Regions from separate parts of the Nocardioides sp. NPDC127514 genome, predicted to be linked through region 2. Evidence: riboswitches for the same ligand, from Rfam matches in the RefSeq annotation. Region 2 holds a riboswitch; the other holds the start of a gene.
What was found. A riboswitch is a leader RNA that binds a small molecule or an ion and turns the genes downstream of it on or off. The one in region 2 is predicted to bind S-adenosylmethionine.

Region 1: it holds a riboswitch for S-adenosylmethionine, as region 2 does, so the genes downstream of both, thrC (threonine synthase) here and ABTX24_RS12765 (aminotransferase class V-fold PLP-dependent enzyme) in region 2, are expected to answer to the same signal.

Annotation. Positions count from the first base shown of each region.
Region 1 covers NZ_JBEORF010000027.1:56,423-71,977, reverse strand. Annotated here, with positions in the region: gene otsB (trehalose-phosphatase) at 1-286, shown strand, start outside; gene lon (endopeptidase La) at 372-2,696, shown strand; gene ABTX24_RS21075 (isochorismatase family protein) at 2,765-3,316, shown strand; gene ABTX24_RS21070 (GlxA family transcriptional regulator) at 3,313-4,224, shown strand; SAM riboswitch class I at 4,320-4,459, shown strand; gene thrC (threonine synthase) at 4,471-5,742, shown strand; gene ABTX24_RS21060 (SGNH/GDSL hydrolase family protein) at 5,795-6,715, shown strand; gene ABTX24_RS21055 (AMP-binding protein) at 6,834-8,435, opposite strand; gene ABTX24_RS21050 (AMP-binding protein) at 8,525-10,093, opposite strand; gene ABTX24_RS21045 (Pls/PosA family non-ribosomal peptide synthetase) at 10,272-13,976, shown strand; gene ABTX24_RS21040 (hypothetical protein) at 13,973-14,107, shown strand; gene ABTX24_RS21035 (M1 family metallopeptidase) at 14,123-15,457, shown strand; gene ABTX24_RS21030 (GNAT family N-acetyltransferase) at 15,485-15,555, shown strand, end outside.
Region 2 covers NZ_JBEORF010000014.1:38,910-54,464, forward strand. Annotated here, with positions in the region: gene ABTX24_RS12760 (transglycosylase domain-containing protein) at 1-1,295, shown strand, start outside; SAM riboswitch class IV at 1,370-1,483, shown strand; gene ABTX24_RS12765 (aminotransferase class V-fold PLP-dependent enzyme) at 1,527-2,864, shown strand; gene lplB (lipoate-protein ligase small subunit) at 3,064-4,119, shown strand; gene leuS (leucine--tRNA ligase) at 4,700-7,183, shown strand; gene ABTX24_RS12780 (DegV family protein) at 7,235-8,095, shown strand; gene ABTX24_RS12785 (helix-hairpin-helix domain-containing protein) at 8,199-9,089, shown strand; gene ABTX24_RS12790 (ComEC/Rec2 family competence protein) at 9,086-11,374, shown strand; gene holA (DNA polymerase III subunit delta) at 11,404-12,387, shown strand; gene rpsT (30S ribosomal protein S20) at 12,619-12,879, opposite strand; gene ABTX24_RS12805 (AMP-dependent synthetase/ligase) at 13,190-15,049, shown strand; gene ABTX24_RS12810 (hypothetical protein) at 15,034-15,555, opposite strand, start outside.

The DNA.
Region 1 (15,555 bases), on a different contig from region 2:
CATCGAGGTGCGTGCCCCTGGCACGCACAAGGGTCACGCGATCGACGCGCTGATCTCGGAGGTCTCGCCCGGTGCGATCCTGTTCGGCGGCGACGACCTGGGTGACATCGAGGCGTTCGAGGCGGTCAGGGCCTGGGGAAAGACCACCGGATCGGCGACGCTGCTCGTCTACTCCCACGCCGGGCCCGACCGGGGTCCGCTCGCGGACCTCGCCGATCTCGAGGTGCAGGGGCCGGAAGGCGTACTGGGGCTGCTGCGTGAGCTGACCGCCGACGCCGTCCGCTGACAGCGAACACGATAACCGGAGGGAACATCCGGTTGCTCCCAGAAGTTGAGCCAGTATCACTCAACTCTTCTAGGAGGGTCCGCAAATGGACAAGCTTCCTGTGCTGTTCGTCTCGGATGTCGTGGTCCTGCCGGGGATGGTCGTGCCCATCGAGCTCGACGAGGCCGCGCAGGCTGCGATCGACGCCGCCCGGGCCGGCTCGGAGAGCCGGCTGCTGGTCGCGCCGCGGCTGGGGGACCGGTATGCGACGTACGGCGCTGTGGCCACGATCGAGCGCGTCGGCCGGTTCCGGGGCGGTGAGCCCGCGGCGGTGCTGAGGGCCGTCGGCCGCGCGAAGATCGGCTCCGGCGTGACCGGCCCCGGTGCTGCGCTGTGGGTCGAGGTCGAGACCGCCGCCGAGACGACCACGGAGCACGCGAAGGAGCTGGCCGAGGAGTACAAGCGGCTGGTCGTCGCGGTGCTCCAGCGTCGCGAGGCGTGGCCGGTCATCGACCAGGTCAACCGGCTCACCGAGCCGTCCGAGATCGCCGACACCGCCGGCTACGCGCCCTACCTCGACGACGAGGCGAAGCGTGAGCTGCTGGAGACGCCGTCGGTCGAGGAGCGGCTCGAGAAGGTGATCACCTGGGCCAAGGACTACATCGCGGAGTCCGAGGTCAGCGACAAGATCGCCGAGGACGTACGCGAGGGCATGGAGAAGACGCAGCGGGAGTTCCTGCTGCGCCAGCAGCTCGCCGCGATCCGCAAGGAGCTCGGCGAGGGCGAGCCCGAGGGGTCCGACGACTACCGGGCCCGCGTCGAGGCCGCCGACCTCCCCGAGGCCGTACGCGAGGCCGCGCTGCGCGAGGTCGACAAGCTCGAGCGTGGTTCCGAGCAGAACCCCGAGACCGCCTGGATCCGCACCTGGCTGGACACGGTGCTGGAGCTGCCGTGGTCGGTCCGGACCGAGGACTCGACCGACGTGGTTGCGGCTCGTGAGGTGCTCGACGCCGACCACCACGGCCTCGAGGAGGTCAAGGACCGGATCGTGGAGTACCTGGCGGTGCGGACTCGACGTGCCGAGCGGGGCCTGCAGGTCATCGGTGGCCGGGGCTCCGGTGCCGTGGTGCTGCTCGCCGGCCCGCCAGGGGTCGGCAAGACGTCGCTGGGTGAGTCGGTCGCGCGTTCGCTCGGACGGAAGTTCGTCCGGGTCGCGCTGGGCGGTGTCCGCGACGAGGCCGAGATCCGTGGTCACCGGCGTACCTATGTCGGGGCTCTGCCCGGCCGGATCGTGCGGGCCATCAAGGAGGCCGGCTCGATGAACCCGGTCGTGCTCCTGGACGAGGTCGACAAGGTCGGCTCGGACTATCGGGGCGACCCCGCCGCTGCACTGCTGGAGGTGCTCGACCCGGCGCAGAACCACACCTTCCGCGACCACTACCTCGAGCTCGACCTGGACCTCTCCGACGTCCTGTTCATCGCCACCGCCAACGTGGTCGAGCAGATCCCGTCGGCGCTGCTGGACCGGATGGAGCTGGTCACGATCGACGGCTACACCGAGGACGACAAGGTCGCCATCGCCCGTGACTTCCTGCTGCCCCGGCAGCTCGAGCGCGCCGCGGTGACCTCCGAGGAGGCCACGGTCACCGACGACGCGCTGCGTGAGCTGGCCGCGAACTACACCCGCGAGGCAGGCGTACGCCAGCTCGAGCGGCTCATCGCCAAGGCGCTGCGCAAGGTGGCGACGCGGCTGGCCACCGGTGCGGAGCACGTCGAGATCGGCCTGGACAACCTCAAGGACCTGGTCGGACGGCCTCGGTTCACGCCGGAGTCGGCGGAGCGTACCTCTGTCCCGGGGGTCGCCACCGGACTGGCGGTGACCGGGCTCGGTGGGGATGTGCTCTTCATCGAGGCGTCCTCGGCCGAGGGGCAGACCGGCCTCAACATCACCGGTCAGCTCGGCGAGGTGATGAAGGAGTCCGCGCAGATCGCGCTCTCCTTCGTCCGCTCGCACGCCGCCGAGCTGGGCGTCGACCCGGCTGTGCTCGACCGCTCGCTCCACGTCCACGTGCCCGCGGGTGCGGTCCCCAAGGACGGCCCGAGCGCCGGCATCACGATGGTCACCGCCCTCACCTCTCTCGCCACCGGTCGCCCGGTGCGCAGCGAGGTCGGCATGACCGGTGAGGTCTCGCTCTCCGGGCGGGTGCTGCCCATCGGCGGCCTCAAGCAGAAGCTGCTCGCCGCCCAGCGAGCCGGCCTGACCGAGGTCTTCGTGCCCCAACGCAACGAGCCCGACCTGGACGAGGTCCCCGACGAGGTGAAGCAGGCCCTGAAGATCAACCTGGTGAGCGATGTCAGGGATGTCGTACGCGGCGCTCTCGCGCCTGCTGAGGGAGAGGCCACCACCCAGAGCACGGTTGCCGCTGCCTGACCGGATCGTTCCGGATGCTGCCCGCTTGATGCCTCGTGCGTCGAGCGGGCAGCTCGCACACTGGGGACATGAGCAACCGAGCGCTTCTCGTCATCGACATCCAGGAGTCCTTCCGGCAGCGGGAGGTATGGCAGCAGACTCTTCACCCCGACATCGCCGACCGCGCCGACCGGCTGGTGAGCCTCGCGCGGGCCGCGGGCGACCTGGTGGTCTGGGTGGTCCACACCGAGCCCGGCAGCGGCGGCGTCTTCGACCCGGAGTCGGGTCACGTTCGCTACCTCGACGGGCTCAGCGGCCCCGAGCCGGGCGATGTCGAGCTGCGCAAGACCGCCCACAACGCCTTCACCACGACCAACCTGCAGCAGGTGCTGACCGAGCGCGGGATCACCGAGCTCGTGGTGTGCGGGATCCGCGCCGAGCAGTGCGTCGAGACCACCGCGCGGGTCGGCTCCGACCTCGGCTACCGGGTCACCTATGTCGCCGATGCCGTCACCACCGAGCCACTGGGCGGGCTCTCGGCCGAGGAGGTCGTGGAGCGTACGAAGCTCGTGCTCAGCGGCCGGTTCGCCGAGATCGCGACCATCGATGATCTGGAGGCTGTGGCAGCATCTGCGGCATGACCGCAGTCGTGTTCGTGCTGCTGCCCGGCGTACATCTGCTCGACCTCGCCGGGCCGGCACAGGCGTTCCACACCGCGGGCAACCTCGGACACCCCTACGACCTCGCGTACGTCGCGGGTGCCGAGCCGGGGGAGGTGCTCTCCGCGCAGGGTCTGGCGCTGACGGCCACCGCGGAATGGCCCGATCTCGACCCCGGTGACCTGCTCGTCGTGCCGGGCTGGCGAGCGGCGTACGACCTCGTCGCCGGCCCCCGGCTCAGCCGTGATGCCGCCGAGCGGCTGCGTGCCCATCATGCGGCCGGGGGTGAGGTGGCCAGCGTCTGTGCCGGCGCCGACGCCCTCGGGCAGGCGGGCCTCCTCGACGGACGTCGCTGCACCACTCATCACGATCTCCAGGACGCGCTGTCACGGCGCTACCCGAAAGCCCGGGTGGTGCGCGACGTGCTCTTCACCAGCGATGACCGGATCGTGACGTCAGCAGGCATCGCCAGCGGCATCGATCTGAGCCTGCACCTGCTCGCGGTACGCCACGGACCGGCGCTGGCGGCTCGCGTGGCCCGCGACATGGTCGTCTACGCGCGGCGCAACGGGGACCAGCCGCAGGAGAGCGTCCTGCTGCGCCACCGGAACCATCTCGACGACACCGTCCACCATGTGCAGGACGTCATCGACGCCCGGTTCGCCGAGCCGCTCCCGCTCTCCGCTCTGGCGGACGGTGCGGGGGTGAGCGAACGCACCTTGACCCGCGCCTTCGTCGCGGCGACCGGTCTGACTCCGCTCCGCTACCAGCAGGCTCTCCGTCGCGAACGGGCCGACCATCTGCTGGCCGCGGGCACCACGATGGAGTCGGCCGCTCGAGCGGTCGGTTTCGACGACGCCCGGATGCTGCGCCGCCTCCGATCGCGCTGATTGAGGACCCCGCCGGTGTCCAAATGGTGGACACTTGGTCCGCGGAGTGGAACCCGGGTGTGTTTCAGGCAAGTTGCCTGCCGTACGATCGGTATCGCTCATCGAGAGGGACTGAGGGAACGGCCCAGTGAAGTCCCGGCAACCGACCACGAGCCTCCTCCCGGCCATCGGGTAGGGCGTGGAGCAGGTGCTAATTCCGGCCCGGCGCGAGAGACGTGATCGGGGAAGATGAGGAGGAGGTTTCTCATGAGCGCTGCGACCACGGAGACGAAGGGCCTGCGCGAGGGTGCTTTCGGCAACGCCTCGGCGCTGTCGTGCCGGGAGTGTGGGCACCAGATCGAGCTCGGACCGCATTACGCCTGTCCGGAGTGTTTCGGGCCACTGGAGGTGGCCTATGACTTCCCGGCCGTGACCCGCGAGGAGATCGAGGCCGGACCCCGCAACATCTGGCGCTACAAGGCCCTGCTGCCGGTGCCCGACGACATCGAGCAGAGCCCCAACACCGAGCCCGGCTTCACCCGGCTGCTGGACGCGAAGAACCTCGCGCGTGAGCTCGGCATCGAGAAGATCTGGGTGAAGGACGACTCGACCAACCCGACCAACTCCTTCAAGGACCGCGTGGTCGCCTGTGCTCTGAGCGCCGCCCGCGAGCTCGACGCCAAGGTCTTCGCCTGCCCCTCGACCGGCAACCTGGCGAACGCCGTCGCTGCCGCCGGCGCCCGCGCCGGGATCCCCACCGCCGTCTTCATCCCCAGCAACCTCGAGCAGCCCAAGCAGGTCAACTCCGCCGTCTTCACCGACAACCTGATCGCCGTCGACGGCAACTACGACGACGTCAACAAGCTCGCGCAGGAGATCGCCGCGGAGGAGGACGGCTGGGCGTTCGTGAACGTCAACGTACGTCCCTTCTACGCCGAGGGCTCCAAGACGCTCGGCTTCGAGATCGCCGAGCAGCTCGGCTGGCGCCTGCCCGACCAGATCGTCATCCCGGTGGCCTCCGGATCCCAGCTGACCAAGGTCGACAAGGCCTTCAAGGAGCTGATCAAGCTCGGTCTGGTCGAGGAGAAGCCCTACCGGATCTTCGGCGCCCAGGCCACCGGCTGCAACCCGGTCGCGACCGCGTTCAAGGCCGGCGTCGACGCCATCCGCCCGGTCAAGCCCGACACGATCGCCAAGTCGCTCGCCATCGGCAACCCGGCCGACGGCATCTACGTCCTCGACGCCACCCGCTCCTCCGGCGGTGCTGTCGAGGAGGTCACCGACGACGAGATCCGCGCCGCGATCGTGCTCCTGGCCCGCACCGAGGGCATCTTCACCGAGACCGCCGGTGGCACCACGCTCGCGGTCACCAAGAAGCTCGTCGACAACGGTCTGCTCGACCCGAGCCTGGAGACGGTGATCATCAACACCGGCCACGGTCTCAAGACGCTCGACGCGGTCAGCGGCATCGTCGGCCCCCGCGCCACCATCGCCCCCAACTACGACGCCTTCGAGGAAGCCGGGCTCTCCCAGGCGTAGGACCTGCGTCAAGGAACCTTGCGTTCACACTCGTGCGCTACAGATAAGGAATGTGAGCAGCGCGAAGACGAGTGAAGAGGCCAGGTGGCTCGGCATGGTCGCCGCCACAGCTGGAGTCGCCGGCGCAGTCGGTGTGGTGGGTGCGGCGGCCGGTGCCGGGTTCGTGACGTTGCTGAAGAGACAGGCGGCGCACGCGCGCGACGTGATCGGCAAGCCGCTCGGCGAGGAGGCGATCGACGCCGACAAGGTCTACAAGAAGACCTACGGAGGTACGCCGGTCGAGCTCCTCATCCTCGGCGACTCGATCGCCGCCGGGCTGGGTGCGGAGACCAGGGGCGGCACCCTCGGGGCCCGGCTGGCCAAAGGCACGGCCAAGGCTCTGCTGAGGCCGGTGCGGCTGCGTACCGCGGCCGTGGTCGGCGCCGAGACGTCGATGGTCCCCGCGCAGCTCGAGTCGCTGCCGGAGGGCTACCGGCCCGACGTGGCGGTGGTCATCGTCGGTGGCAACGACGTCACCCACCGGGTGCCGCAGAAGGACTCCACCCGGGTGCTGGGGGAGGTCATCGACGCCCTGCGCGAGCGTGGCGCCGAGGTCGTGGTCGGAACCTGCCCGGACGTGGGCGCGGTCAGGCCGCTGCCCCAGCCGTTGCGCTCGCTCGGGCGCAGGATCGCCAAGCAGCTGGCCGACGGCCAGCGGGAGACCGCGCTGGCCAAGGGTGCCCACGTGGTCTCACTCTCCGACGTGGTCGGGCCGTTCTTCATCACGAACCCCGACGAGATGTTCGCGATCGACCACTTCCACCCCAGCGCGATGGGCTACAAGCGCACCGCCAAGGCGATGCTGCCCTCCGTCCTCGCTGCCCTCGGGCAGATCCAGCAGGTCCCGTTCGGACACCACCTGCCCGAGCTCCCGCCCGAGGCGACCGAGCCGCCGGATCCCGACACGAACACCGGTCGAGTCGGCTCGTCGTAACGCGCCGACTCGGCGCGTCTGTCCCGCTAAACGATCCCGAGTCGGCGCCAATGTCCCAGCTGCTTGGGACATTCGCGCCGACTCGGTGTCCGGCGGCGGGGCAGTTGCGCCGACTCGGCTACTTTTCGGCTGCCACGTCCTCCGGGCTCTTGCCGCCGGTGCTGAGCATGTCGGCGGTGAGGCCGGTGGCGGCGCGGTAGTCGACGGTCCCCGCAGGCGTACGCGGCACCGACTCGACCAGCAGGACGAGCTTGGGCTCGTGCGACTCCCCGAGCCGGTCGCGGGCGTGCTTGCGCAGGTCGGCAGCCGTCGTCTCGGTCGACGGGGTCAGCTGCACCAGCGCCGCGACCTGCTGGCCCCAGCGCGGGTGGGGCATGCCGAAGACGGCGGCGTCGACGACGTCCTCGTGGGCGAGGAGCACGCCCTCGATGGTCTCGGGGTGGATCTCGAGGTCACCGGTGCGTACGAGCGTGGCAGCTCTGCCGAGCAGGGTGATCGAGCCGTCCTGCTCGCGGCGGGCGAGGTCGCCGGGGAAGGTCCAGCGGCGGTTGTCGATCAGCTTGATCGCGGTGGCGGAGCGGGCGTTGTCCTTGTAGTAGCCGAGAGCCGAGGGGCCGGAGCGGGCCAGCAGGCCCTCGACGCCGGGAGCCGCCGGGGTGAGGTCGGGGTTGAACACCTCCACCTCAGGACCCACCATGAACCGCGCCTCGCCGGGCACGAGCGGGGATCCGTCGTCGGCGCGGGAGCCGGTGACGCCGGTCTCGAGGGTGCCGTAGGAGTCGACGATGACCCGGCGGGCGAAGGCGTTGCGCAGGGTGCCGAGGACACCGTCGGAGAGCGGCGCCGCAGTGTTGGAGACCCCGGCGAGCGAGCGCAGCGGCCAGCGCTTCTTGCCGGTCAGCCGGGCGTTGGCCACCGGCCGCGCCTGGGCGTCTCCCAGCAGCGTGATCGCGGTCGCGCCGGCCTGCTCGGCGAGGTCGAGGAAGGCCTCGGCGGAGAAGGTCGGAGAGGTGTCGAGCACCGCGGTGCCGCCCGCGACCAGTGCCCGCAGGAGCAGCAGCTGGCTCTGCCCGTGCAGCAGCGGACCGCCGGCGAGCAGGACGACACCCGAGTCACGAGCGGCCGCCTCGGCGGCGAGCCCCTCGACCGACGGGATCGGCGCGTTGCGGCGGACGGTGTTCAGCGCGGCCCAGATCAGGTCCTCCTGGCGCCAGACCGCACCCTTCGGGGTGCCCGTGGTGCCGGTGGTGAAGATGATGTGCCAGTCGCCGGGCGTACGTCCGACCGTCGGCCGCTCCTTGGACGCCGCGGCGACCTTGGCGTCGTAGTCGGGACCCAGGACGACGCGGTGGTCGAGCCTCAGGTCGAGCTCGTCGAGGTCGTCGGTGAACTCGGGGGAGACGATGGCTGCGACGCAGTCGGTGGCGGCGTACGTCCTGGCGAGCTCGTCGCGCCGGTAGGCGTGGTTGATGTTGACCGGGATGGTGCGGGCCTTGAGGCACCCGTAGAGGGCGTCGACCCACTCGATCCGGTTGGTCGCGTGGACGGCGACCTGGGCACCCGGCTCGAGGCCGACGCTCAACAGGTGGTTGGCCAGGCGCGTGGCACGCTCGTCGATCTCGGCGTACGAGTAGGTGCGGTCGGAGGTGACGACGGCCGTGCGATCGGGGATCGCGTCGGCCATCGCTTCCAGGATGTCGGGCAGTGTGAGGGGGATCACGGCGGACACAGCGACGTACGTGCCTTCCAATTGATAGAGCCAGGGGTAGGGCCGTACGGCACCGAACCGTACGTCCGATCAGCCGGCCGTCACGTACGCGCCTCGAGCAGCTCCGCAGCGACCGTAGCGCTGGCACGATAGTCCACCTTGCTCACGGGCGTGCGGGGGACTCGCTCCACGAGCAGGATGTCCTTGGGCACCTTGTAGGCGGAGATGAGGCTGCGACAGTGCTCGCGAAGGGCATCGGTCGAGGTCGCGGCGCCGTCGCGGAGCTGCACGAGAGCGGTGACCTGCTGGCCCCAGCGCTCGTGGGGGGTGCCGACGACCGCGGTGTCGAAGACGTCGCCATGACGCAGCAGGACCGACTCGACCTCCTCGGGGAAGACCTTCTCGCCACCGGTGTTGATGCAGCCCGACCCGCGGCCGAGGACGGTGATCGAGCCGTCCTCCTCGCGCCGCGCGAAGTCGCCCGGGATCGACCAGCGCTGCCCGTCGACCTCCTTGAACGTCGCCGCGGTCTTCACCGGGTCGTTGTAGTAGCCCAGCGGGATCGACCCGGTGCGCGCGAGCATCCCGGTCTCACCCGGCGCGCACGGCCTCATGTCGGTGTCGAAGACCTGTACGTCCATCCCGACCTGGAACTTCGGCGCGGCCTGGACGCCTTGGTCGCCGTCGTCGACCTGCATGCCGGCCGCCCCGGACTCCGAGGCGCCGTAGGAGTCGAGGATGTAGCGGCCCGGCAGTGCCTCCCGGAGCTGGGTGCGGACCCCCGCGGAGAGCGGGGCGGCGCCGTTGGAGACTGCGAAGAGGCTGCTCAGGTCCCAGCGCTCCGGCTCGCGCAGGATCGCCTCGGCGACCGGGCGGCCCATCGCGTCGCCCAGGAAGGTGAGCGAGTTGACCCCGGCGGCCTGGACCAGGTCGAGGATCGTCTCGGGCGACCAGGTCGGCTCGGTGTAGAGCGAGACCGTGCAGCCGGCGACATGGCCGTTGCCCATGATCCACTGGCTGCCGCCGTGCATCATCGGGCCGCAGGCCAGCAGCACCATCGGCGACTCCTGTGCCGCGGCCTCCTGGGCGAGCTGCTCGACGGTGTCGAAGGGAGCTCCGAACCGGCTCGCGTTCATCGCGGCGCGGATGATGTCCTCCTGGCGCCACACGACGCCCTTCGGCATCCCGGTCGTGCCGCCCGTGTAGATGACGTAGCGGTCGTCGGCGCTGCGCTCGATGTCGGGGCGCTCCTTGGATGCGGCGGCGACCGCGGCGTCGTACTCCTCGCCCAGGACCAGCGTCGGGATGCCCAGGCCGAGCGCGGCGACCGCCTCGACGTGCTCCGGTCCGATGATCGCCGCGACCGCGTCGGAGTTGCGGTAGAGGTGGTCGAGCTCGTCGTGGAGGTACTTGTGGTTGATGTTGATCGGCACCGCCCGCGCCTTCATGCACCCGTAGAAGGCGTCGACCCATTCGATCCGGTTGCGGGAGTGGACGGCGACGTGGTCGCCGGGTTGGATGCCCTGCCCGAGGAGGTGGTTGGCCAGCCTGGTCGCGCGCTCGTCGACCTCGGCGAAGCTGTAGGCGTGTTCCATCGTGAACACGGCGGTGCGGTCGGGGATGGCGTCGGCCATCGCCTCGAGGATGTCAGGGAGAGTGATCGGGGTCACATCCCTGAGTGTGGCAACTAGAACGTGTTCTCGTCCAGGGAATGAGGTTCAAAAACTCCCAGGACGTACGCGGCGGTGATCACGTCATCGGGATCACGGGTGGGACAAGCCCGAATCGACACCGAGAAAGAACGATGATGGACGCCATCCGTTCAACTGACCCCGGAAGGCTCCGCGTGTGACCGACCCCCTGCTGCGAGGCGACCTCGCACCCGAGCCCCGGACCCTCGTCGACATCTTCCGGGCCACCGCGGCCCAGGTGCCCGACGAGCCGGCCGTCGACGCGGGCAACGGGCTGCTGACGTACGCCGAGCTCGAGGAGGCCGCCGACGGGCTGGCCGCCGAGCTCAACGCCGCCGGGATCGGGCCGGGGGACAAGGTCGGGCTGCGGATCGCGAGCGGCACCACCGACCTATACGTCGCGATCCTCGGGATCCTCTGCGTGGGTGCCGCCTATGTGCCGGTCGACGCCGACGACCCCGAGGAGCGGGCCCGGCTGGTCTTCGGTGAGGCGCAGGTCGCCGCGGTCGTGACCAACGACCTGCGGGTCACCACGGTCGGGACCGGCGAGGCGCGTGAGCCGGAGGAGCCGTCGACCGACGACGACGCCTGGGTGATCTTCACCTCCGGCTCGACCGGGACGCCGAAGGGCGTCGCGGTGACCCATCGCAACGCGGCGGCGTTCGTCGACGCCGAGTCGCGCCTCTTCCTCCAGGACGCCCCGATCGGGGTCGGCGACCGGGTGATGGCGGGCCTCTCGGTGGCCTTCGACGCGAGCTGTGAGGAGATCTGGCTGGCGTGGCGCTACGGCGCCTGTCTGGTCCCGGCTCCACGGGCGCTGGTGCGCTCCGGTGTCGACGTCGGTCCGTGGCTGGTCGCCAACCAGATCACCATCGTCTCGACGGTGCCCACGCTGGTCGCGCTGTGGCCGTCGTCCTCGCTCGACCGGGTCCGGCTGCTGATCACCGGCGGCGAGGCGATCCCGCCCGAGCTCGCGGCCCGACTGGTCACGGCCGACCGAGAGGTGTGGAACACCTACGGCCCGACCGAGGCGACGGTCGTGGCCTGCGGTGCCCGGCTGACCGCGGAGGGACCGGTACGCATCGGCCTGCCGCTCGACGGCTGGGACCTCGCCGTCGTCGACCCTGCCACCGGCCTCCCGGTCCCCGAGGGCGAGACCGGCGAGCTGATCATCGGCGGCGTCGGCCTGGCGCGCTATCTCGACGCGGCCAAGGACGCCGAGAAGTACGCCCCGATGCCCACCCTCGGCTGGGAGCGCGCCTACCGGTCCGGTGACCTGGTCGTCAACGACCCCGCCGGGCTGCTCTTCGGCGGGCGCGCCGACGACCAGATCAAGCTCGGCGGCCGGCGCATCGAGCTCGGCGAGATCGACAGTGCCCTGCTGCAGCTGGACGGGGTCGTCGGGGCCGCGGCAGCCGTGCGGAGGAGCGCCGCGGGCAACAGCCTGCTGGTCGGCTACGTCACCGTCGACGACACCTTCGACCAGTCAACGTCCGTCGCCCGGCTCAGGGCCGACATGCCCGCGGCCCTGGTGCCGCGGCTGGCCGTGGTCGACAGCCTCCCGACGCGTACGAGCGGGAAGGTCGACCGCGACGCACTGCCCTGGCCGCTCGCCTCCGCCGCGGGTTCGGGCGAGGGGCTCAGCGACACCGAGGCCTGGCTGGCCGGGCTGTGGAACGATGTCCTGGGCGCCGAGGTCTCCGGGCCGGGGGCGGACTTCTTCGACCTCGGCGGTGGAAGCCTGACCGCGGCCCAGATGGTCAGCCTGATCCGCGAACGCTTCCCCGAGGTCGCGCTCGGCGACATCTACGACCAGCCGAAGCTCGGGGCGCTCGCCACCTACATCGACGAGATGGGCAGCTCTGCCGCGCTCTCCGAGCACGAGGTGCCGGCCGTACGCCTCAAGACCCAGGTCGCTCAGGTGGTCGCCACCATCCTGCTGCGCTGCCTCGCGGCACCGCGTTGGCTGACCTGGATCGCGCTCGGGACGACGCTCGCCCAGCCGTGGGCGCCCTGGCTGCCCGCACTCAGCTGGTGGGTCCTCGCACCGGCCGTCCTCGCCTTCCTGACCCCGCCCGGCCGGATGCTGCTCGCCGCGGGCGCGGCGCGGCTCATCCTGCACGGCGTACGTCCAGGGGAGCACCCCCGCGGCGGCAAGGTCCATCTCCGGCTCTGGCTGGCGACGCACGCCGTCGACGAGCTCGGCGCCCACGGTCTCGCCGGGGCACCCTGGATGCTCTGGTATGCCCGGCTGCTCGGCGTGCGGATGGGCAAGAACGTCGACCTGCACAGCCTCCCGCCGGTCACCGGCATGCTCACCCTCGGCAAGGGCTGCTCGATCGAGCAGGAGGTCGACCTCTCCGGTCACTGGATCGAGGGCGACGTGCTCCATCTCGGTGAGGTCGAGGTGGGCGAACGGGCTCGGGTCGGCGCCCGGTCGACGCTGCTGCCCGGCGCCCGGGTCGGCGACGACGCCGAGGTCGGACCGGGTTCGGCGGTCTTCGGCGTGGTGCCGGCGGGCGAGTTCTGGTCGGGTTCGCCGGCGGCTCGTGCCGCGTGTGAGGCCCGCGGGCCGTGGCAGCCGCCCCAGGCTCGCGCCCAGGTCTGGATGCTCCTCTACGGGATCGCGGCCGGCGTCCTCGCTCTGCTTCCCGCGGTCGCCATCGGCGTCGGGGTGCTCGTCGGCGTCGCCCTCGCCGGCGTGCCCACCTCCTACACCGACATCGGGGCGCTGCTGGCCTGGAGCCCGGTCGCGGTCGCGGCCGGCTTCGCCACCCTGGCCGCGCTGATCTGGGCGGTGGTGCGGCTCGCCGGTCTGGCGATCGCCCCCGGCGTACATCCCGTACGCAGCCTGGCCGGTGTCGCGGTCTGGTCGACGATGCAGGTGCTCGATGAGGCCCGCACCTGGCTCTTCCCGCTCTACTCCTCGACGCTGACGCCCCTGTGGCTGCGGGCGCTGGGCGCGAAGATCGGCAAGCACGTCGAGGCCTCGACGGTGCTGATGATCCCCGGGCTGACGCAGGTCAACGACCAGAGCTTCCTGGCCGACGACACCCTGATCGGCGGCTACGAGCTCGGCGGCGGCTGGCTGCGGGTGGAGCGGGTGAAGATCGGCAAGCGGGCCTTCGTCGGCAACTCCGGCATGGCCGCACCCGGCCGCAAGGTGCCGAAGGCGTCCCTGGTCGCCGTGCTCAGCGCGGCCCCGCGCCGCAAGCGCGCGCAGAAGGGTGAGAGCTGGCTCGGCTCGCCGCCGGCGCCGCTGCGCCGGGCGGCCGGCGAGGCCGACTCGGGACGTACCTATGACCCGCCGGCCGGGCTCAAGATCGCACGGGCGCTGGTCGAGCTGGCCCGGCTGGTGCCGCAGACGCTCGCGGTGCTGCTCTACGCCGGGGTGGCCTATGTGCTCGTCAGGATCTGGGAGGCGACCGACCTCCTCGTCGCGATCCTGGTCACCGGGCCGGTGCTCGCCGCCGCCGGAGCGGTCGCCGCCGGCATCACGGTGGCGGCGAAGTGGCTGCTCGTGGGCCGCATCCGGGCAGGGTCGCACCCGCTGTGGAGCTGGTTGTGTGGGCCAACGAGCTGGCCGACACCTTCGTCGAGGTGCTCGCCGCGCCCTGGTTCACCGGCGCCGTGTCCGGGACCCCGGTGCTCAACCTCTGGTTTCGGGCGCTCGGCGCGAAGATCGGCCGCGGCGTGTGGATCGAGACCCACTGGCTCCCCGAGACCGACCTCGTCGAGGTCGGCGACGGCGCCACGGTCAACGCCGGCACCGTCGTGCAGACCCACCTCTTCCACGACCGCGTCCTGGCCCTCGACGAGGTCGTCCTCCGGCGCGGCGCCACGCTCGGCCCCAACTCGGTGATCCTGCCCGCCGCCGCCATCGGCCGGCATGCGGTCGTCGGCCCGGTCTCGCTGGTCATGCGCGGGGAGAGCCTCCCGGACAAGACCCTGTGGATCGGCAACCCGATCGGTCCCTGGGACCAGGCCGGCTGAACGGATGCCTCTAACATGACCGCCGTGCCGAAGCTCCCCACAGCAGACCCCTACCTCTCAGGTCACGGGGACCTGTCGTGGAGCGCGACCCACTACGACCTCGAGCTCACCTACGATCTGGTCGGCAACCGGCTCGCGGGCACGGCGACGATCCGTGCCGTCGCCGTCGACGACCTCAGCCGCGTCGTCCTCGACCTCTCCCACCTGCGGGTGCAGAAGGTCGCGATCGACGGCCGCCCGCCGGCCAAGTGGTCCCACCACGACCACCGCCTGGTACTGAACCTCCGCTCGCGGATCGCTGCCGGCGAGGAGTTCGTGGTCACGGTCAGATACTCCGGCAAGCCTCGTCCGGTGGTGCTCTCGCACCACGGCGACGCCGGCTGGGAGGAGCTCGACGACGGTGTCATCGTCGCAGGTCAGCCGCATGGTGCGCCGACCTGGTTCCCATGCAACGACCGCCCCTCCGACAAGGCCCGCTACGCGATCAGCGTGACCACCGCGCCGGGCTATGCGGTCGTCTCCAACGGCGAGCTGACCTCCCGCGTACGCCGCGGCAGCGGGGAGACCTGGCGCTACTGGCAGGCCGAGCCGATGGCGACCTATCTGGCCACGGTGCAGATCGGGCGCTACCGGGTCGTCGACATCGCGCCGGCCGAAGGGCCGGGCGGTCGGGTGCCGATCCGGGCCGCGTACCCGGTCGACGCCACCGCCGGGTTCGAGGCCTCCTTCGGGCGCCAGCGGGAGATGATGGCCTACTTCACCTCGGTCTTCGGGCCCTACCCGTTCGCCTCCTACTCCGTCGTGGTCACCGACGACGAGCTCGAGATCCCGCTCGAGTCGCAGTCGCTGTCGACCTTCGGGCGCAACCACCTCACCGGCGAGTGGTCGGAGGTACGCCTCGTGGCCCACGAGCTCGCCCACCAGTGGTTCGGCAACGCGGTGACGTTGCGCGAGTGGCGCGACATCTGGCTGCACGAGGGCTTCGCCTGCTACAGCGAGTGGCTGTGGTCCGACGCCTCCGGCGGCCGGTCGTGCGGCGAGCACGCGCGCCACCACCACCGCCGGCTGTCCGCCCTGGCGCAGGACCTGGTCCTCGCGGACCCCGGCCCCGCCGACATGTTCGACGACCGCGTCTACAAGCGCGGAGCGCTCACCCTGCACGCGCTGCGACGCACCGTCGGCGACGAGGCCTTCTTCACGATCCTGCGCACCTGGGTGGCCCGGCACAGCGGGGGATCGGTCACCACCGCCGACTTCGAGGCCCTCGCGGCCGAGGTCTGCGGCCGCGACCTCACCGCGCTCTTCGATGCCTGGCTGCGGCGGGCGGCGCTGCCCGACCTGCCCGCCTGATTGTCGCTCTGTCGTATTTTGGGGCTCGTGCCCGAGCTGACCTTCCGTGACGCCAACCTCGTAGACGTCGAAGCCCTGGTCGGGCTGATCGAGTCGGC
Region 2 (15,555 bases):
ACAGCGGTGGCCTCCGGATCACCGCGACGCTGTCGCCCAAGGTCATGAAGGCGTCGGCGACCGCGGCCAAGACCGTGAAGCCGAAGAACCGGAAGGCGTACGTCAAGGGCGACCCCGAGCAGAAGAACGCCCTGCACGTGGCGACCGCCTCGGTCGACGTCGAGTCCGGTGCGCTGCTCGGCTTCTACGGTGGCCAGGACTACCTCGACAGCCAGCACAACTGGGCCGCGACCGGTGGTCACGCCGGGTCGACGATGAAGGCCTTCGCCACCGCGGCGGCGATCGCGAAGGGCTACTCGCTGAACTCGACGTGGGCCGGTGACTCGCCGTTCACGACCTACGCCGGCTCCGAGGTGGTCAACGAGGGTGAGCAGGCCGGGATCGCGGACGGGATGGACTACGGCCAGCACATCACCATGCTCAAGGCGATGGAGCAGTCGGTGAACACGGCCTACATCGACATGACCGAGTCGATGGGTGGCCCCGAGGAGGGCCGCAAGGCGATCTACGACACCGCGGTCGCCGCGGGGGTCGCGCCGGCGAAGGCGGACCCGAAGTTCCCGGGGATCCCCAGCACCACCACCGACTTCGACCACCAGACCGACGACCGGATCGCCCTCGGCCGCGCCAACGTCAGCCCGATCAACATGGCCAACGCCTACGCCACGATCGCCAACGGCGGCTACCGCCACGACGTACACGTGGTGAAGAAGGTCCGCGACCGCGCCGGCAACGTCCTCTACAGCTGGAACGGCCGGAAGAACGCCCGGCACGCGATCTCCGAGGACATCGCCGCCGATGTGACGTACGCGATGCAGGGTGTGGTGCAGAGCGGCTCGGGCCAGAAGGCCCAGAGCATCGGCCGCCCGGTGGCCGGCAAGACCGGCACCGGCACCTGCACCAGCGCGCAGTACGTCTGCTCGTCGTGGTTCGTCGGGTTCACCCCGCAGATCGCCACCGCCGTGCGCTACTCGCGCGGCAACGGCGAGGGCAAGCTCGACGGCGGCTGGATGCCGTCCTACTTCGGTGCCGACTATCCCACCGAGACCTGGGCGGCCATCATGGCGAAGGCCATGGAGGGCAAGGAGGTCGAGAACTTCCCCGAGCCCGTCTACGTCGACGGCCAGGATCCCGAGACCGGGCACGAGGAGGAGCTGATCGCTCCGCCCGCTCCGCCGGAGGAGGAGGACGACGGCGAGGAGTGCGACCCGGTCTCGGAGTTCTTCGGCACCTGCGAGGGTGACGGCGAGGGCGGCTGGGGAGGCGGCGGCAACCCCTGGGAAGGTCGTCCGTGATGTGAGATCCGTGCCCACGGATCGAGACAACGAGTTGGAGAGGGCACGCGGTCTCCGGCACCATCGTCGGCGAAGGTCACGACTGCCAGCGCGAAGCCCCGGCTTGCTGGCGGGCAACCCTCCCACGCGGTGGGGTGCTCCGGGTGACGACCAGGCCCTCGCCGAGGTGGCGCGGGCAAGCGCGTGCTTCGCCGGGCAGCCCTGGGGAGCCATGACCCGAAGGGTGCCCCCATGTCCCTGCTTCCGCTCGTCGGCTCGAACACGCAGGTCCCGCTGCTGGACGGAACGACCACGACGTACGCCAACCTGGATGTCGCCGCCTCGGCGCCGGCACTGCAGAGCGTGGCCGACCGGGTGGCCGAGGTCCTGCCCTGGTACGCCTCGGTGCATCGTGGCGCCGGCTACCTGTCCCAGGTCTCGACCGCCCTCTACGAGGAGTCGCGCGCGACCATCGGCGCCTATGTCGGCGCCCGCGAGAACGACGTCACCGTCATCACCCGCAACACCACCGACTCGGTGAACCTGCTGGCCGGCTGCGTACCCGGCCGGGTGCTCGTCCTCGACATCGAGCACCACGCCAACCTGCTCCCGTGGCGCCGCGTCGAGGCCGGCGTCACCGTTGTCGCCGGCCGGGACACCCTCGCCGGCACGATCGACGCACTCGCTGGTGAGCTGGCCCGGGACACCTTTGCCTTGGTCGCGATCACCGGCGCCTCCAACGTCACCGGCGAGGCGCTGCCGGTCGCCGAGATCGTCACCCTTGCCCACGCCCACGGCGCGCGGGTCCTCGTCGACGGCGCCCAGCTGCTCGCCCACCGCCACTTCTCGCTCGCCGGAACCGGCGCCGACTACGTCGTTCTCTCCGGCCACAAGCTCTACGCGCCCTACGGCGCCGGCGCCCTGGTCGGGCGCCGCGACTGGCTGGACGTCGGCACCCCCTATCTTGCCGGGGGAGGGGCCGTCGACGACGTCACTCACGCGTCGGAGGTCGAGCTTGTCGAGACCACGTGGCAGCCCGCCCCCGCACGTCACGAGGGCGGCTCGCCCAACGTCATCGGCGCCGCTGCCCTGGCCGCTGCCTGTACGACTCTCGGCGGCCTCGAGCCCGCCGAGCTGGACCGCCACGAGGCGTCACTGAGGGGGCGTCTCGTGGCCGGTCTGTCCGCGCTGGAGGGTGTCGACGTCCTGCGCTTGTGGCCTGACTCCGAGGAGCCGGTCGGGGTCGTGACGTTCACGGTCGACGGGTTCGAGCCCGGCCGGGTCGCGGCGTACCTCTCCGCCGAGCACGGCCTCGGCGTACGCGACGGCCGCTTCTGCGCCCAGCCGCTCCTCAAGCGCCTCGGGCTCACCGGCGGCGCGGTCCGCGCGAGCATCGGGATCGGCACCTCGGTCGCCGAGGTGGACCGGCTCGTGGCCGGCGTACGGGCTCTTCTCGCGGGTGACGTCCGAGGCGACTACGTCCTCGTCGACGGTGCCTGGACGCTCGCCGAGGACCCGCGCCCGCTCGTAGGCCCCGCCGGCCTGACCCGTCTCGCCGACACCGCCGGCTCCTGCGGAGCGGCCGTCTGAGGAACGCCTGCCGAGGCGTCAGGTAGGTCGGCCGAGTTGGCAGTTGCGTCGGCCGAGTGGGCAGTTGCGTCGGCCGAGTTGGCAGTTGGTGACGTCTCGGCCGACGGGGGTGACATCTCGGCCGACCGGAGTGACGTCTCGGTCGACCGGGGTGACGTCTCGCCGGGATGATTCGGGGCGCTCACGGTGTTGAGAAATTGTGAGTGAAAGAGTGCATGGCGAGCGGAAGGTACGCGGCGGCAAGCTGGTCGTCGTCGACGCGACAGTCTCCGCTGACACGATCATCGACGTCGTCCTCTCGGGCGACTTCTTCCTGGAACCCGACGAGGCGCTGGGCTGGCTGACCGAAGCGCTGGAGGGGCAGTCGGTCGACGCCTCTCTCGACCAGCTGACCGCGGTGCTCGACGTCGCCGCCCGCGATGCCGAGCTGGTCGGCTTCGGCACCCGCGACGTCGCCCTGACGGTGCTGCGGGCGCTGGGCCGGGCCACGACCTGGGACGACCTCGACCTCGAGATCGTGGAGACCGGGCCGCTGTCGCCGCGGATGCAGATGGCGCTCGACGAGGTCATCGTCCGCCAGGTCGCCGAGGGTCGCCGCGCCCCCAACCTGAGGTTCTGGGACTGGGCCAGCAGCGCGGTCGTGATCGGCAGCTACCAGTCGATCTCCAACGAGGTCGACGAGGCCGCCGCCGAGCGTCACGGCATCGAGGTCGTACGCCGCATCTCCGGTGGCGGCGCCATGTTCATCGAGCCGGGCAACACGATCACCTACAGCCTCGCCGTTCCCGACACGCTCGTGGCCGGCATGTCCTTCCAGGAGTCGTACGCCTTCCTCGACGAGTGGGTGCTGCGCGGACTGCGCAGCGTCGGCATCGAGGCCGCCTACGCCGGTCTCAACGACATCGCCTCGCCGGTCGGCAAGATCGCCGGCGCCGCCCAGAAGCGGATCCCCGGCGGCGTCCTGCACCACGTCACGATGGCCTACGACATCGACGCCGACAAGATGCTCGAGGTGCTCCGGATCGGCCGGGAGAAGATGTCCGACAAGGGAACCCGGAGCGCCGCCAAGCGCGTCGACCCCATCCGTTCCCAGACCGGGCTGAGCCGCGAGAAGGTCATCGACGCCCTGCTCTCGGAGTTCGAGCAGAGCTTCGGGGCAGCGTACGTCGGCCTGGATCAGGCCACGATCGACGAGGCCGCGGCGCTGGTCGAGAGCAAGCACGGCACACGGCAATGGGTCAGTCGGGTGCCGTAGCCGTGGTGCTGGCTCCGCGTACGCGACTGGATCTCGACCCGCTTCGCGCCTTCGCGGCTCCGCCGCTCAGCCGCTGCGCTCGCTCGATCTCCAAATCGTTTTGAGGCCCGGCGACTTCGTCGCCAGGCCTCAAAGATTTGGACTCCGCTGCTCGGAGCGTTCCTTGGATGAGATGGGGGGGTCCTCATTCACGACCGACATCACGAGCAGCGGAGCGTCGCCAGTTTGGCACGCTCGAACTTGTCGTCGCAATAGGTGAGAGCCCCTCCGGCGATATTTTCTGTCGGTCGATCCGCAGGGCAGAACTCATGGACTATCGAAAGTGCCTTTCTAGAGGACTTCGACCCTGTCACCGGCGCCGCGCGCAGGGGTATGGCCGGGCTGTGTATGACGATGGCGGCGGTGGTCGGCTACCCTGGACACATGCAGATGTCTGTCCTGCTTCTTAGGCAGCCGCGCTGACCCTGAGGGACACACCCCGGTCACGCGGCTACCCCTCCATGTGAGGGGCCCTTCTTATTTCTAGGGATCGTTCCAGAAGCAGTCTTGACGCACGACACTCGACAAGGACGAAAGACCAATGACGCAGGAGCAGGCCGAGCACGCGACGTACGACGTCACCGAGCTGCAGGACAAGTGGCGCCCCATCTGGGAGAAGCTGGAGCCGTTCAAGGCGGGCCAGCGCGAGGGGGCCGAGAAGCGCTACGCGCTCACGATGTTCCCCTACCCGTCGGGTGACCTGCACATGGGCCACGCCGAGGTGACCGCGCTGCACGACGTGCTGGCCCGCTACTGGTGGCTGAAGGGCTTCGACGTCCTGAACCCGATCGGCTGGGACTCCTTCGGCCTGCCTGCCGAGAACGCCGCGATCAAGCGCAACGAGAACCCCGCCGGCTGGACCTACGCCAACATCGAGACCCAGGCGGAGTCGTTCAAGCGCTACGGCATCTCCTTCGACTGGTCGCGCCGTCTGCACACCTCCGACCCGGAGTACTACAAGTGGACGCAGTGGATCTTCCTGAAGCTGTACGAGGCCGGCCTGGCCTACCGCAAGAAGTCGCCGGTCAACTGGTGCCCCAACGACCAGACGGTGCTGGCCAACGAGCAGGTCGTCAACGGCGAGTGCGAGCGCTGCGGCGCGGTGGTCACCAAGCGTGACCTGACGCAGTGGTACTTCAAGACCACGGCGTACGCCGAGGAGCTCTACAACGGCCTGGACCAGCTGCAGGACACCTGGATCGGCAAGGTCGTCAACATGCAGCGCAACTGGATCGGCCGGTCCGAGGGTGCACACGTCGACTTCGAGATCTCGCTGACCACTGGTGGGACCAAGAAGGTCACCGTCTTCACGACGCGCCCCGACACGCTGTACGGAGCGACCTTCATGGTCGTCGCCGCCGATGCCGACCTGGCCAAGGAGATCGTGGCCCCGGAGCAGGCTGCTGCGCTGGAGGGCTACCTGGAGGACGTACGCAAGGCCTCCGACATCGACCGCCTGGCGACCGACCGTCCCAAGACCGGTGTCGACCTGGGCGTCACCGCGACCAACCCGGTCAACGGCGAGCAGATCCCGGTGTGGGCGGCCGACTACGTGCTGGCCGACTACGGCACCGGCGCCGTGATGGCCGTCCCGGCCCACGACCAGCGCGACCTGGACTTCGCCAAGGCGTTCTCGCTGCCGGTGCGCCGCGTCGTCGACGTGCCGGGCGCGGACAACCCCGAGGAGACGTACGTCGCGACCGCAGGTGACGGCGCGTACGTGAACTCGCCGGAGCTGGAGGGCGTCGCCGACAAGGCGAGCGGCATCCACAAGATCATCGAGAAGCTGGAGGCCGAGGGCCACGGCAAGGGCACGATCAACTACCGGCTGCGTGACTGGCTGCTGTCGCGGCAGCGCTACTGGGGCGCGCCGATCCCGATCATCCACTGCCCGGTCGACGGTGAGGTGCCGGTTCCTGAGGCCCAGCTGCCGGTGCAGCTGCCGGAGCTGAAGGGCGCCGACCTGAAGCCGAAGGGCGTCTCGCCGCTGGCCGCGGCCTCGGAGTGGGTCAACGTCACCTGCCCGAAGTGTGGCGGTCCGGCCACGCGTGACTCGGACACGATGGACACCTTCGTCGACTCGTCGTGGTACTTCCTGCGCTACCTGTCGCCGACCGACGAGACCCAGGCGTTCTCCTCGGAGCTGGCACGCGAGTGGGGCCCGGTCGACTTCTACCTGGGCGGCGACGAGCACGCTGTGCTGCACCTGATGTACGCCCGCTTCTTCACCAAGGCGCTGCGCGACATCGGCCTGGTCGACTGGGACGAGCCGTTCTCGGCGTACCTGTCTCAGGGCAAGGTCATCAACGGCGGCAAGAAGATGTCGAAGTCGCTGGGCAACGGTGTGAACCTGTCGGACGTGCTGGAGGAGTTCGGCGTCGACGCGACCCGGCTGACGCTGGTCTTCGCCTCCCCGCCGGAGGACAACATCGACTGGGCCGACGTCTCCCCGGCGGGTTCGGTGAAGTTCCTGCAGCGAGCCTGGCGCCTGGCCGGAGACGTGACGTCGTCCCCGGGCGTCGACGTCTCCGGTGGCGACGTCGCGCTGCGGCGTACGACTCACAAGACCGTCGCCGAGGCCGAGCAGCTGATCGAGTCCTACCGGTTCAACGTGGTGGTGGCTCGGGTGATGGAGCTGGTCAACGCGACCCGGAAGGCGATCGACTCCGGTGTCGGTCCCGCCGACCCCGCCGTACGTGAGGCCGCGGAGACGGTCGCGATCCTGCTCTCGCTGGTCGCGCCCTACACCGCCGAGGAGATGTGGGAGCGTCTGGGGCACGAGCCGACGGTTGCGCGGGTTGCGTGGCCGACGGTCGAGCCCCACCTGCTCGTGGAGGACTCGGTGACGGCGGTCGTGCAGATCAAGGGCAAGGTGCGTGCGCGCCTGGAGGTCTCGCCCTCGATCTCCGAGGCCGACCTGGAGGCCGCCGCGCTGGCCGACCCGACGATCGCGGCAGCGATCGAGGGCCAGACCGTCCGCAAGGTCATCGTCCGCGCGCCGAAGCTCGTCAACATCGTCGTCTGATCGGCTCGGCTCGCGCTGTCGAGGCGATGGGTCGATCTGTAGGCTTCTGACATGGCCCGGGTAGCGATCGTGACCGACTCGACCGCGATGCTTCCATCCGATCTCGGGGATGCCACGGAGCTGATCACATCGGTGCCGTTGCAGGTGATCGTGGATGGGACGTCGTACGACGACGGGGTGGAGGAGACGTCGCCCGAAGCGCTGCTGGCGGCGTTGGCGGCACACAAGACGGTGACGACCTCCCGGCCCTCGCCGGCGCTCCTGGCGGAGGTCTACGCGAAGCTCGCGGCGCAGGGCTTCGAGGAGATCGTCTCCATCCACCTCTCCGCGGAGCTGAGCGCGACGTGCGAGTCCTCGATGCTCGCGGCGCGGGAGGCTCCGGTGCCGGTGATCACCGTGGACACGAAGGTGGTCGGACCCGGGGTCGGGTTCGCCGTTCTGGCTGCCGCGGAGGTGGCCGGGCGCGGCGGGAGTGCTGCCGAGGCTCGCGAGGCCGCGCTGGCGCGGGTCGCCGCCACTCGTTCCTACTTCTACGTCGACACGCTCGAGTACCTGCGCCGGGGCGGGCGGATCGGCGCGGCTGCTGCTCTGCTCGGGACGGCGCTCGCGGTCAAGCCGCTGCTCACGATCGAGGACGGGCGGGTCGTGCCGCACGAGCGGGTGCGTACGGCTGAGCGGGCGATCGCGCGGCTGCAGGCACTCGGGGTCGAGGCGGGCGAGGATGCGGACGCCGTCGAGATCGTCGTCGCTCACCTGGGCAGCCCCGACCGGGCAGCCGCGATGAGCGAGGGACTCTCCGCCGAGCTGAACGGCAAGATCAACGGCGACGTACGCGTCGGGGTGCTGGGCGCGGTACTGGGTGCGCATGTCGGGCCGGGGTGTGTGGCGGTCGTGGTGGGTCCCAAGCTCTGATTCTGGGCCGATTACCGTCCACAGGGGCGGTTGAGGATCGGGTTCTCCACAGGCGCTGAGAACGCGCTCGGAAGTGTCGGCGCGGGCGCATAGCTTCGGCGTCATGCGGACCCGACCGACCTCTGATCACGCCGATGCCGTCGCCCGGCGGCTGGAGCAGCTGCGCGCCGAGCTGGACCCGCCAAAGGAGGAGGACGAGGGCGAGGAGGACTGGCAGCCGCCGTGGTGGGACGGGCCGAGAGCGACCGACACCGCGGAGCTGGATCCGCTGGTGCCGGTCCCGGGACGCCACGCGTCTCGGCGTCAGGTCGTGATCTCGCCTGATGCGGTGCTGCCCGAGCCGCTGCGCGGGCGGGTGAGCCTCGGCCCATGGCATCTCGTCGTCGTCTCGCTGGTACTGGTCGCCGGGCTGGCGGTGGCCTGCTGGTGGATGATCCGCGCCGACCCGGAGGTGGTGCCGGCCGCCCGGGCCTCGCCCTCGGCCTCCCCGCTGGTCGCGCTGCCGACCGCCTCGGTGGCACCCGGGAGCACGCCCGCGATGCCGTCGGGCGGGGCGTCGGCCGGGACGGTGACGGTCGACGTCGAGGGCAAGGTGCCCAAGCCCGGCATCGTCGTGCTGCCGATCGGGTCCCGGGTGGTGGATGCCGTCGAGGCTGCCGGTGGGGCCTCCCACAAGCAGCTCGCCGGGCTCAACCTCGCTGCTCTGCTCAGCGACGGTCAGCAGATCGTGGTCGGTGCGCCCAACGGGGGAGGTGGAGCCGCGGCGCCCGGCTCTGGTGCCCCGGCGGCTGGTGCGCCAGGGGCGGGGGTGAGCCTCAACGCCGCCTCGTTGGAGGAGCTGGAGACGTTGCCCGGAGTGGGGCCGGTGACAGCGCAGGCGATCATCGACTGGCGCACCACCAACGGCGCGTTCACCTCCGTCGACGAGCTGCTCGAGGTCGACGGGATCGGACCGAAGACCTACGACTCGCTGGCGCCGCTGGTCACGTTGTGAACGACCTGCGACTGCCGCTACTCGGAGCCGGTGCGTGGGCGGGGGCGTTGGCCGGGCCGGTGGTGGTGGCCGGCGGACGGTCCGGGGTGGTTCTGCTCGTGCTCCTTGCCGCGGTCTTCGGCATCGGCGGTGGCTGGGCCGTTCGGAAGCGCCGCCCGACGGCGCTGGCGTTGGCACTGATGGTCGCCGGGACCGCCGTCGTCGCGGGGCTGCATGCCGCCCGGGTCAGCGACAACCCGGTGGCGGACCTGGCCGCGCGCAAGGCGCAGGTGCGGGTGGTCGCCACCGTCACCACCGACCCGAAGGAGGTGACGGGTCAGCACGGGACGTACCAGCTCCGGCGCGCCAGCGTGCGAGAGATCAGGGGCCGCGGGGTGGTCTACAGGCTGCGTGCGCCGGTGGTCGTGCTCGGCGGCGACCCCTGGGCGGACATCCCGCTCGGGGCGACGGTGTCGACGACCGGACGTCTGGGGGAGAGCGGCTCGCACGAGGAGTCGGCGCTGCTGATCGCGGGGCAGCCGCGAGTCGTCGCGGGTCCGGGGATCTGGTGGCGCGCCTCCGAGACGCTGCGTGGCTCGATCCGGGACGCGGTGGCGCATCGGCCGCCGGACCAGGCGGCATTGGTTCCGGCGCTGGTCGACGGTGACGACACCGGTCTCTCCGACGACCTCGCGGACGACTTCCGCACGACCGGTCTGACCCACCTGCTCGCGGTCTCCGGCACCAACCTGACCCTGGTGGTGGGATTCCTGCTCATCGTCGCCCGCTGGGCCGGGGTGCGGGGGAGAGGGCTGTACGCCGTCGGGGTGCTCGGCATCCTCGGGTTCATCGTGCTCGCCCGCACCGAGCCGAGTGTGGTGCGGGCGGCCGCGATGGGTGCGGTCGGACTGCTGGCGATGACGCACAACGGACGCCAGCGAGCGCTGCGTGGGCTCGGCGCGGCGGTGATCGGGCTGCTGCTGATCGACCCCGGGCTGGCGACCTCGATCGGGTTCACCCTCTCGGTTCTGGCCACGGCCGGCATCCTGCTCTTCGGGCCACCGTGGCGGGACGCTCTGCGGCGCTGGATGCCGCAGTGGTGTGCGGAGGCGATCGCCGTCCCGGCAGCGGCGCAGCTGGCCTGCACTCCGGTGGTCGCCGCCATCTCCGGCCAGGTCAGCCTGGTCGCGGTGCTCGCCAACCTGCTGGTCGAGCCCGCCGTCGCACCGGCGACGGTGCTCGGTCTCCTGGGAGGTCTGCTCGGGTTGGTATGGGATCCGCTCGGCATGGTCGCGGGCACGATCGCGACCTGGCGCGTCGCCTGGATCATCGCGGTCGCCCGCTTCGGTGCCGGGCTGCCGACCGCGGAGGTCGGGTGGGCGACCGGGCCGCTGGCCCTGGCGGTGCTCGTGGTCGTCTGTGTCGCCATCGCCTTCCTGGCGCCGCGGATCCTGCGGCATCCGGTCACCGGGGTGGCCGGATGCCTGGTGCTGCTCGCGGTCGCGCTGGTGCGGCTGCCCAGCCCGGGCTGGCCCCCGCCGGGATGGGTGCTCGTGATGTGCGACGTGGGACAGGGAGACGCCCTGGTGGTGCGCACCGGGTCGGGGAGTGCCGTTGTGGTGGACGCCGGCCCTGATCCGGACCTCGTCGACGACTGCCTCGACCGCCTCGAGATCGAGGACGTCCCGCTCGCCGTGATCACCCACTTCCACGCCGACCACGTCAACGGAGTCGGGGGCGTCTTCGCCGGCCGCCGGGTCGGGGAGCTGTGGACCTCACGGCTCCAGGACCCGCCCGAAGGCGTACGGGTCCTCGGCGAGACTGCCGGTGCGGCCGGGGTGGTGCCGGTTCCGGCTCCCTACGCGGCCACGACCACGATCGGTGAGGTACGGATCCAGGTGCTCTGGCCGACGGGCGAGTCCGACACCCGCGGCCCCGGGGACGGCTCCACCGCGAACGACGCGAGCGTGGTTCTTCTCGTCGAGTCCCGCGGCCTGCGTCTGCTGTTGACCGGCGACATCGAGCCGGAGGGTCAGGACCAGCTCGCCGACGACCTGGCCGAGCTCGACATCGACGTGCTCAAGGTGCCCCACCACGGCTCGCGCTATCAGGACCTCGACTGGCTGCGTACGCTGCGCGCGCAGGTCGCTCTCGTCCCGGTCGGTGCCGGCAATGACTACGGCCATCCGGCCACCGCCACGGTCCAGGGGCTCGCGGAGAGCGGCACCAAGGTCTACCGCACCGACCGCGACGGCTCGGTCGCGGTCGTCGAGTCGGGAGGTGAGGCCGCCGTGGTGACGAGATAAGTGTCGGTGCCGTGTGGGAGGGTTTGAGCATGGCACGCACCGCCTCCGCACCGAGCCCCACCGGCAACCTCTCGGCCTCCGACGTCCTCGGGCGGGTGACCCTGGTGACCGGCAAGGAGGAGTTCCTGGGGGAGCGTACGGTCGCGGCTGCGAAAGCCGCGGTGAAGGCCTACGACGCCGAGGCTGAGGTCTCCGAGGCGACCGCCGCCGACCTGACGCTGGCAACGCTCGGCGAGCTGAGCGCACCGTCGCTCTTCTCGAGCATCAGGTGCGTCGTCGTCCGGAACCTCGAGAACTTGCCGGACGAGTCGGTGGCGGGCCTGATGGACTATGCCGGGATGCCCGCGGAGGAGGTCGCCCTCGTCCTCGTCCACGGTGGTGGGCAGAAGGGCAGCGGCACGCTCGCCAAGCTCCGCAAGCTTCCGAAGGTGACCGAGCACAAGTCGGTCGAGCTGAAGGCGCGTGAGTTCGGCAGCTTCGTGAAGGCCGAGCTGCGGCTGCACGGAGCGAGCATCGACGAGGAGGGCGCCGACTTCCTGATCCAGGCCGTCGGCCAAGACCTCCGCGCCCTGGCCGCCGCTGCCAGCCAGCTCGCCGGCGACAATGAGGCCAAGCGGCTCGGCCTGGAGCATGTGAAGCAGTACTTCGGCGGCCGGGCCGAGGTGAAGAACTACGTGATCGCGGACGCGATCATCTCCGGCGACCGGGTCAAGGCCCTCGAGGAGATCCGCTGGGCGCTCGACACCGGCTCCTCCCCGGTCTACGTCCTCTCCGCCGTCGCTGGCCAGCTGCGCACGGTCGCCAACCACGTCGCCGGGATCCGCGACAGCGGCACTCCGCCCTGGAAGCAGAAGTCCATCGCCGGCCTCGCCCGCGGCTGGTCCCGCGAAGGCATCGGCGAGGCCCTCCGCTCGGTCGCCCGAGCTGACGCCGACCTCAAGGGCGCCGCCAGCGACCCGGCGTACACGCTCGAGCGCCTCGTCCTCACGATCGCCGCCCTCCGCCAGCGCTGACCCCGCCGAGGCGTCACTCCGGTCGGCCGAGACGTCAGTCCGGTCGGTCGAGATGTCAGTCCGGTCGGTCGAGACGGCAGCTAAGTGACGTCTCGACCGACGTAAGTGACGTCTCGGCCGACGTAAGTGACGTCTCGGCCGACGTAAGTGACGCCTCGGCCGACGTAAGTGACGTCTCGGCACATGCGAAAGCCCCCGTCGCGGAGGACGGGGGCTTCGGTGGGGCTTACCTCAGAGGGAGGCAGCCTTCTTGGCGATCGCCGACTTGCGGTTGGCGGCCTGGTTCTTGTGGATGACGCCCTTGGAGGCGGCCTTGTCGAGCTTCTTGGCGACGACCTTGGCGGTCTCGACCGCCGCGTCCTTCTCGCCGGCCTCAGCGGCGGCGTGGAACTTGCGGATGACGGTCTTGAGCTCGCTCTTGACGGCCTTGTTCCGCTCGTGCGCCTTCTCGTTCTGCTTGTTGCGCTTGATCTGCGACTTGATGTTCGCCATGGGTGAATGATCTCCAGTGCTTCGACGTGTGGTGGTGCGAGCTCTCAATCCGGCCCCTCGGGGAAATGAGAGGGGAGAGGCCTACGCGAACACGCTTGCGGTCAAGATTACAGACTCGCGTCGTTTGGCCTCAAATCGCCGTACCTCCCATAGCTACTCCGGGGTAGGCTGTGGTGATCTCGGTCACGAGATTTCCGGCGGAACCCCCTGTTGCGGCTCGGCTCCAGCGTCTAGGGTCCCCCGCGCGGTCCCTCTCGTGCTAACCGCCCACCGTTCACCCCCCACGCACACACTGCAGGCCAGGAGAATCATGCCGACCCAGTCCGCGATCGATCTCGCATTCCTCGACGAGATGCCGGCGAACTTCGCCCTTCACTTCCTCAACCGGGTCAAGGCGACCCCGAATGCGGAAGCGTTCCGCTATCCCGTGGTCGGCTCGACGACCGAGGCAGGCGGAGAGGAGTGGAAGTCGCTGACCTGGAAGGAGGCCAGCGACCTGGCCAGCCGCCTCGCCGCGGGCCTCGTCTCGCTCGGCCTCGAGCTCGAGCAGCGGGTCGGCATCGCCTCGACCACCCGCTACGAGTGGATCATCGCCGACCTCGCGGTGATGCTCGCCGGTGGCGCCACCACGACTGTCTACCCGACGACCAACGTCGACGACACCGCCTACATCCTCGGTGACGCCGAGTGCCGCTTCGTCTTCGCCGAGGACGACGGTCAGCTCGCCAAGATCGCCGAGAGGGCCGCCGACCTGCCCGAGATCGTCAAGGTGATCACCTTCGACGGTCAGACCGACGGTGAGCGGGTCATCGGTCTGGACGACCTCGCGGCCATCGGCGACAAGTACCTCGCCGACCACCCGGACGTGATCGAGGAGACCGCGGCCAAGATCACCCCGGACCACCTGGCCACGCTGGTCTACACCTCCGGCACCACCGGTCGGCCGAAGGGCGTACGCCTGCTCCACCGCGCCTGGGTCTACGAGGGCGAGGTGTTCCGGGCCAAGGGCGACGTGCTCGGCCCCGACGACCTGCAGTTCCTGTGGCTGCCGATGTCGCACGTCTTCGGCAAGGTGCTGCTCTCGGTCCAGATCGCCTGCGGCTTCCCGACCGCGATCGACGGCCGGATGGACAAGATCGTCGACAACCTGGCGATCGTGAAGCCGACCTTCATGGGCGCCGCCCCGCGCATCTTCGAGAAGGTGCACGCCAGGATCACGATGATGGTCGAGAACGACGGTGGTGTGAAGAAGAAGCTCTTCGACGCCGCCTTCGCCAACGGCATCGCCCGCGACCGGCTGCTGCGCGAGGGCAAGTCCGTGCCGACCTCGATGGCGCTCAAGCACGCCGTGCTCGACAAGCTGGTGCTCAGCAAGGTGCGTGAGCGCTTCGGTGGCCGCGTACGGTTCTTCATCTCCGGCTCGGCCCCGCTCAACCGTGAGATCGCCGAGTGGTTCCGGGCCGCGGGGATCCTGATCATGGAGGGCTACGGCTCGACCGAGAACGCTGCGGGCGCGTCCGTCGGCACCCTGACGGAGAACAAGCTCGGCACCGTCGGCAAGGCGTTCCCGGGCAGTGAGGTGAAGATCGGCGAGAACGACGAGCTGCTCATCCGCGGCCCGCACGTGATGCCGGGCTACCACAACCTGCCCGAGGAGACCGCCAAGGCGCTCGACGCCGAGGGGTGGTACCACACCGGTGACAAGGCCTCGATCGACGAGGAGGGCTACATCACCATCACCGGCCGGATCAAGGAGCTCTTCAAGACCTCGGGCGGGAAGTACGTCGCGCCGCCGGCGATCGAGTCGAAGTTCGCCGCGCTGTGCCCCTACACCAGCCAGTTCCTGGTCTTCGGTGCCAACCGTAACTTCGTCAGCGCCCTGATCGCCCTCGACCCCGAGTCGATCACCGCTTGGGGCGCCTCCCACGGTCTGGAGGGGAAGTCGTACGAGGAGATCGTCACCTCGCCGCAGGTGCGTGAGCTGATCGGCGGCTACGTCGACGAGCTCAACGCCGGCCTCAACCGCTGGGAGACCATCAAGAAGTGGGAGATCCTCGAGCACGACCTGACCGTCGAGAGCGGTGAGCTCACCCCGTCGCTGAAGGTGAAGCGCAACGTCGTGGAGGCGAAGGAGCAGGCGCGGATCGACGCGTTCTACGCCGGGTCCTGATCCCAGGCTCGGCGCTCCGCCAGCCAGTCCAGACACACCTCGCCCTGCCACCGCTGCATCCTGCGGAGGTGGGGCGAGGTCGTCTTGACCGGCTGGTCGGCGGCGGCCAGGAAGTAGCCGGCGAAGAGGGCCAGGACGGAGTCGATGGCCTCCGGGGCGGCCTGCGACAGCAGCGGATGGGTGGCCAGGAACGACTCGGCGTCGAGGCCGTCACCGCGAGGTCCGACCAGCAGCAGGAGCGAGTCGATCCAGTCGGCGCCGAGGACCGGCCAGGTCCACTCGAGCAGCAGGACGCCGCCGTCGGGGCGGATGCGGATGGTGTCGTCGCGTACGTCCAGGTGGACCAGTGTCTCGCCGGCGGTGTGCTCCGCGAACCCCGCGGCGATCTCGGCCGCCCGGTCGGCGTGCGGGTAGCCGGCCACCCGGTCCCACAAGGCGGGGTACGAGGCGTGCTCCTCGGCGAAGGTCGGCCAGCCGATGCCCGGGGCCGGGGTGAGGGCGGTTGC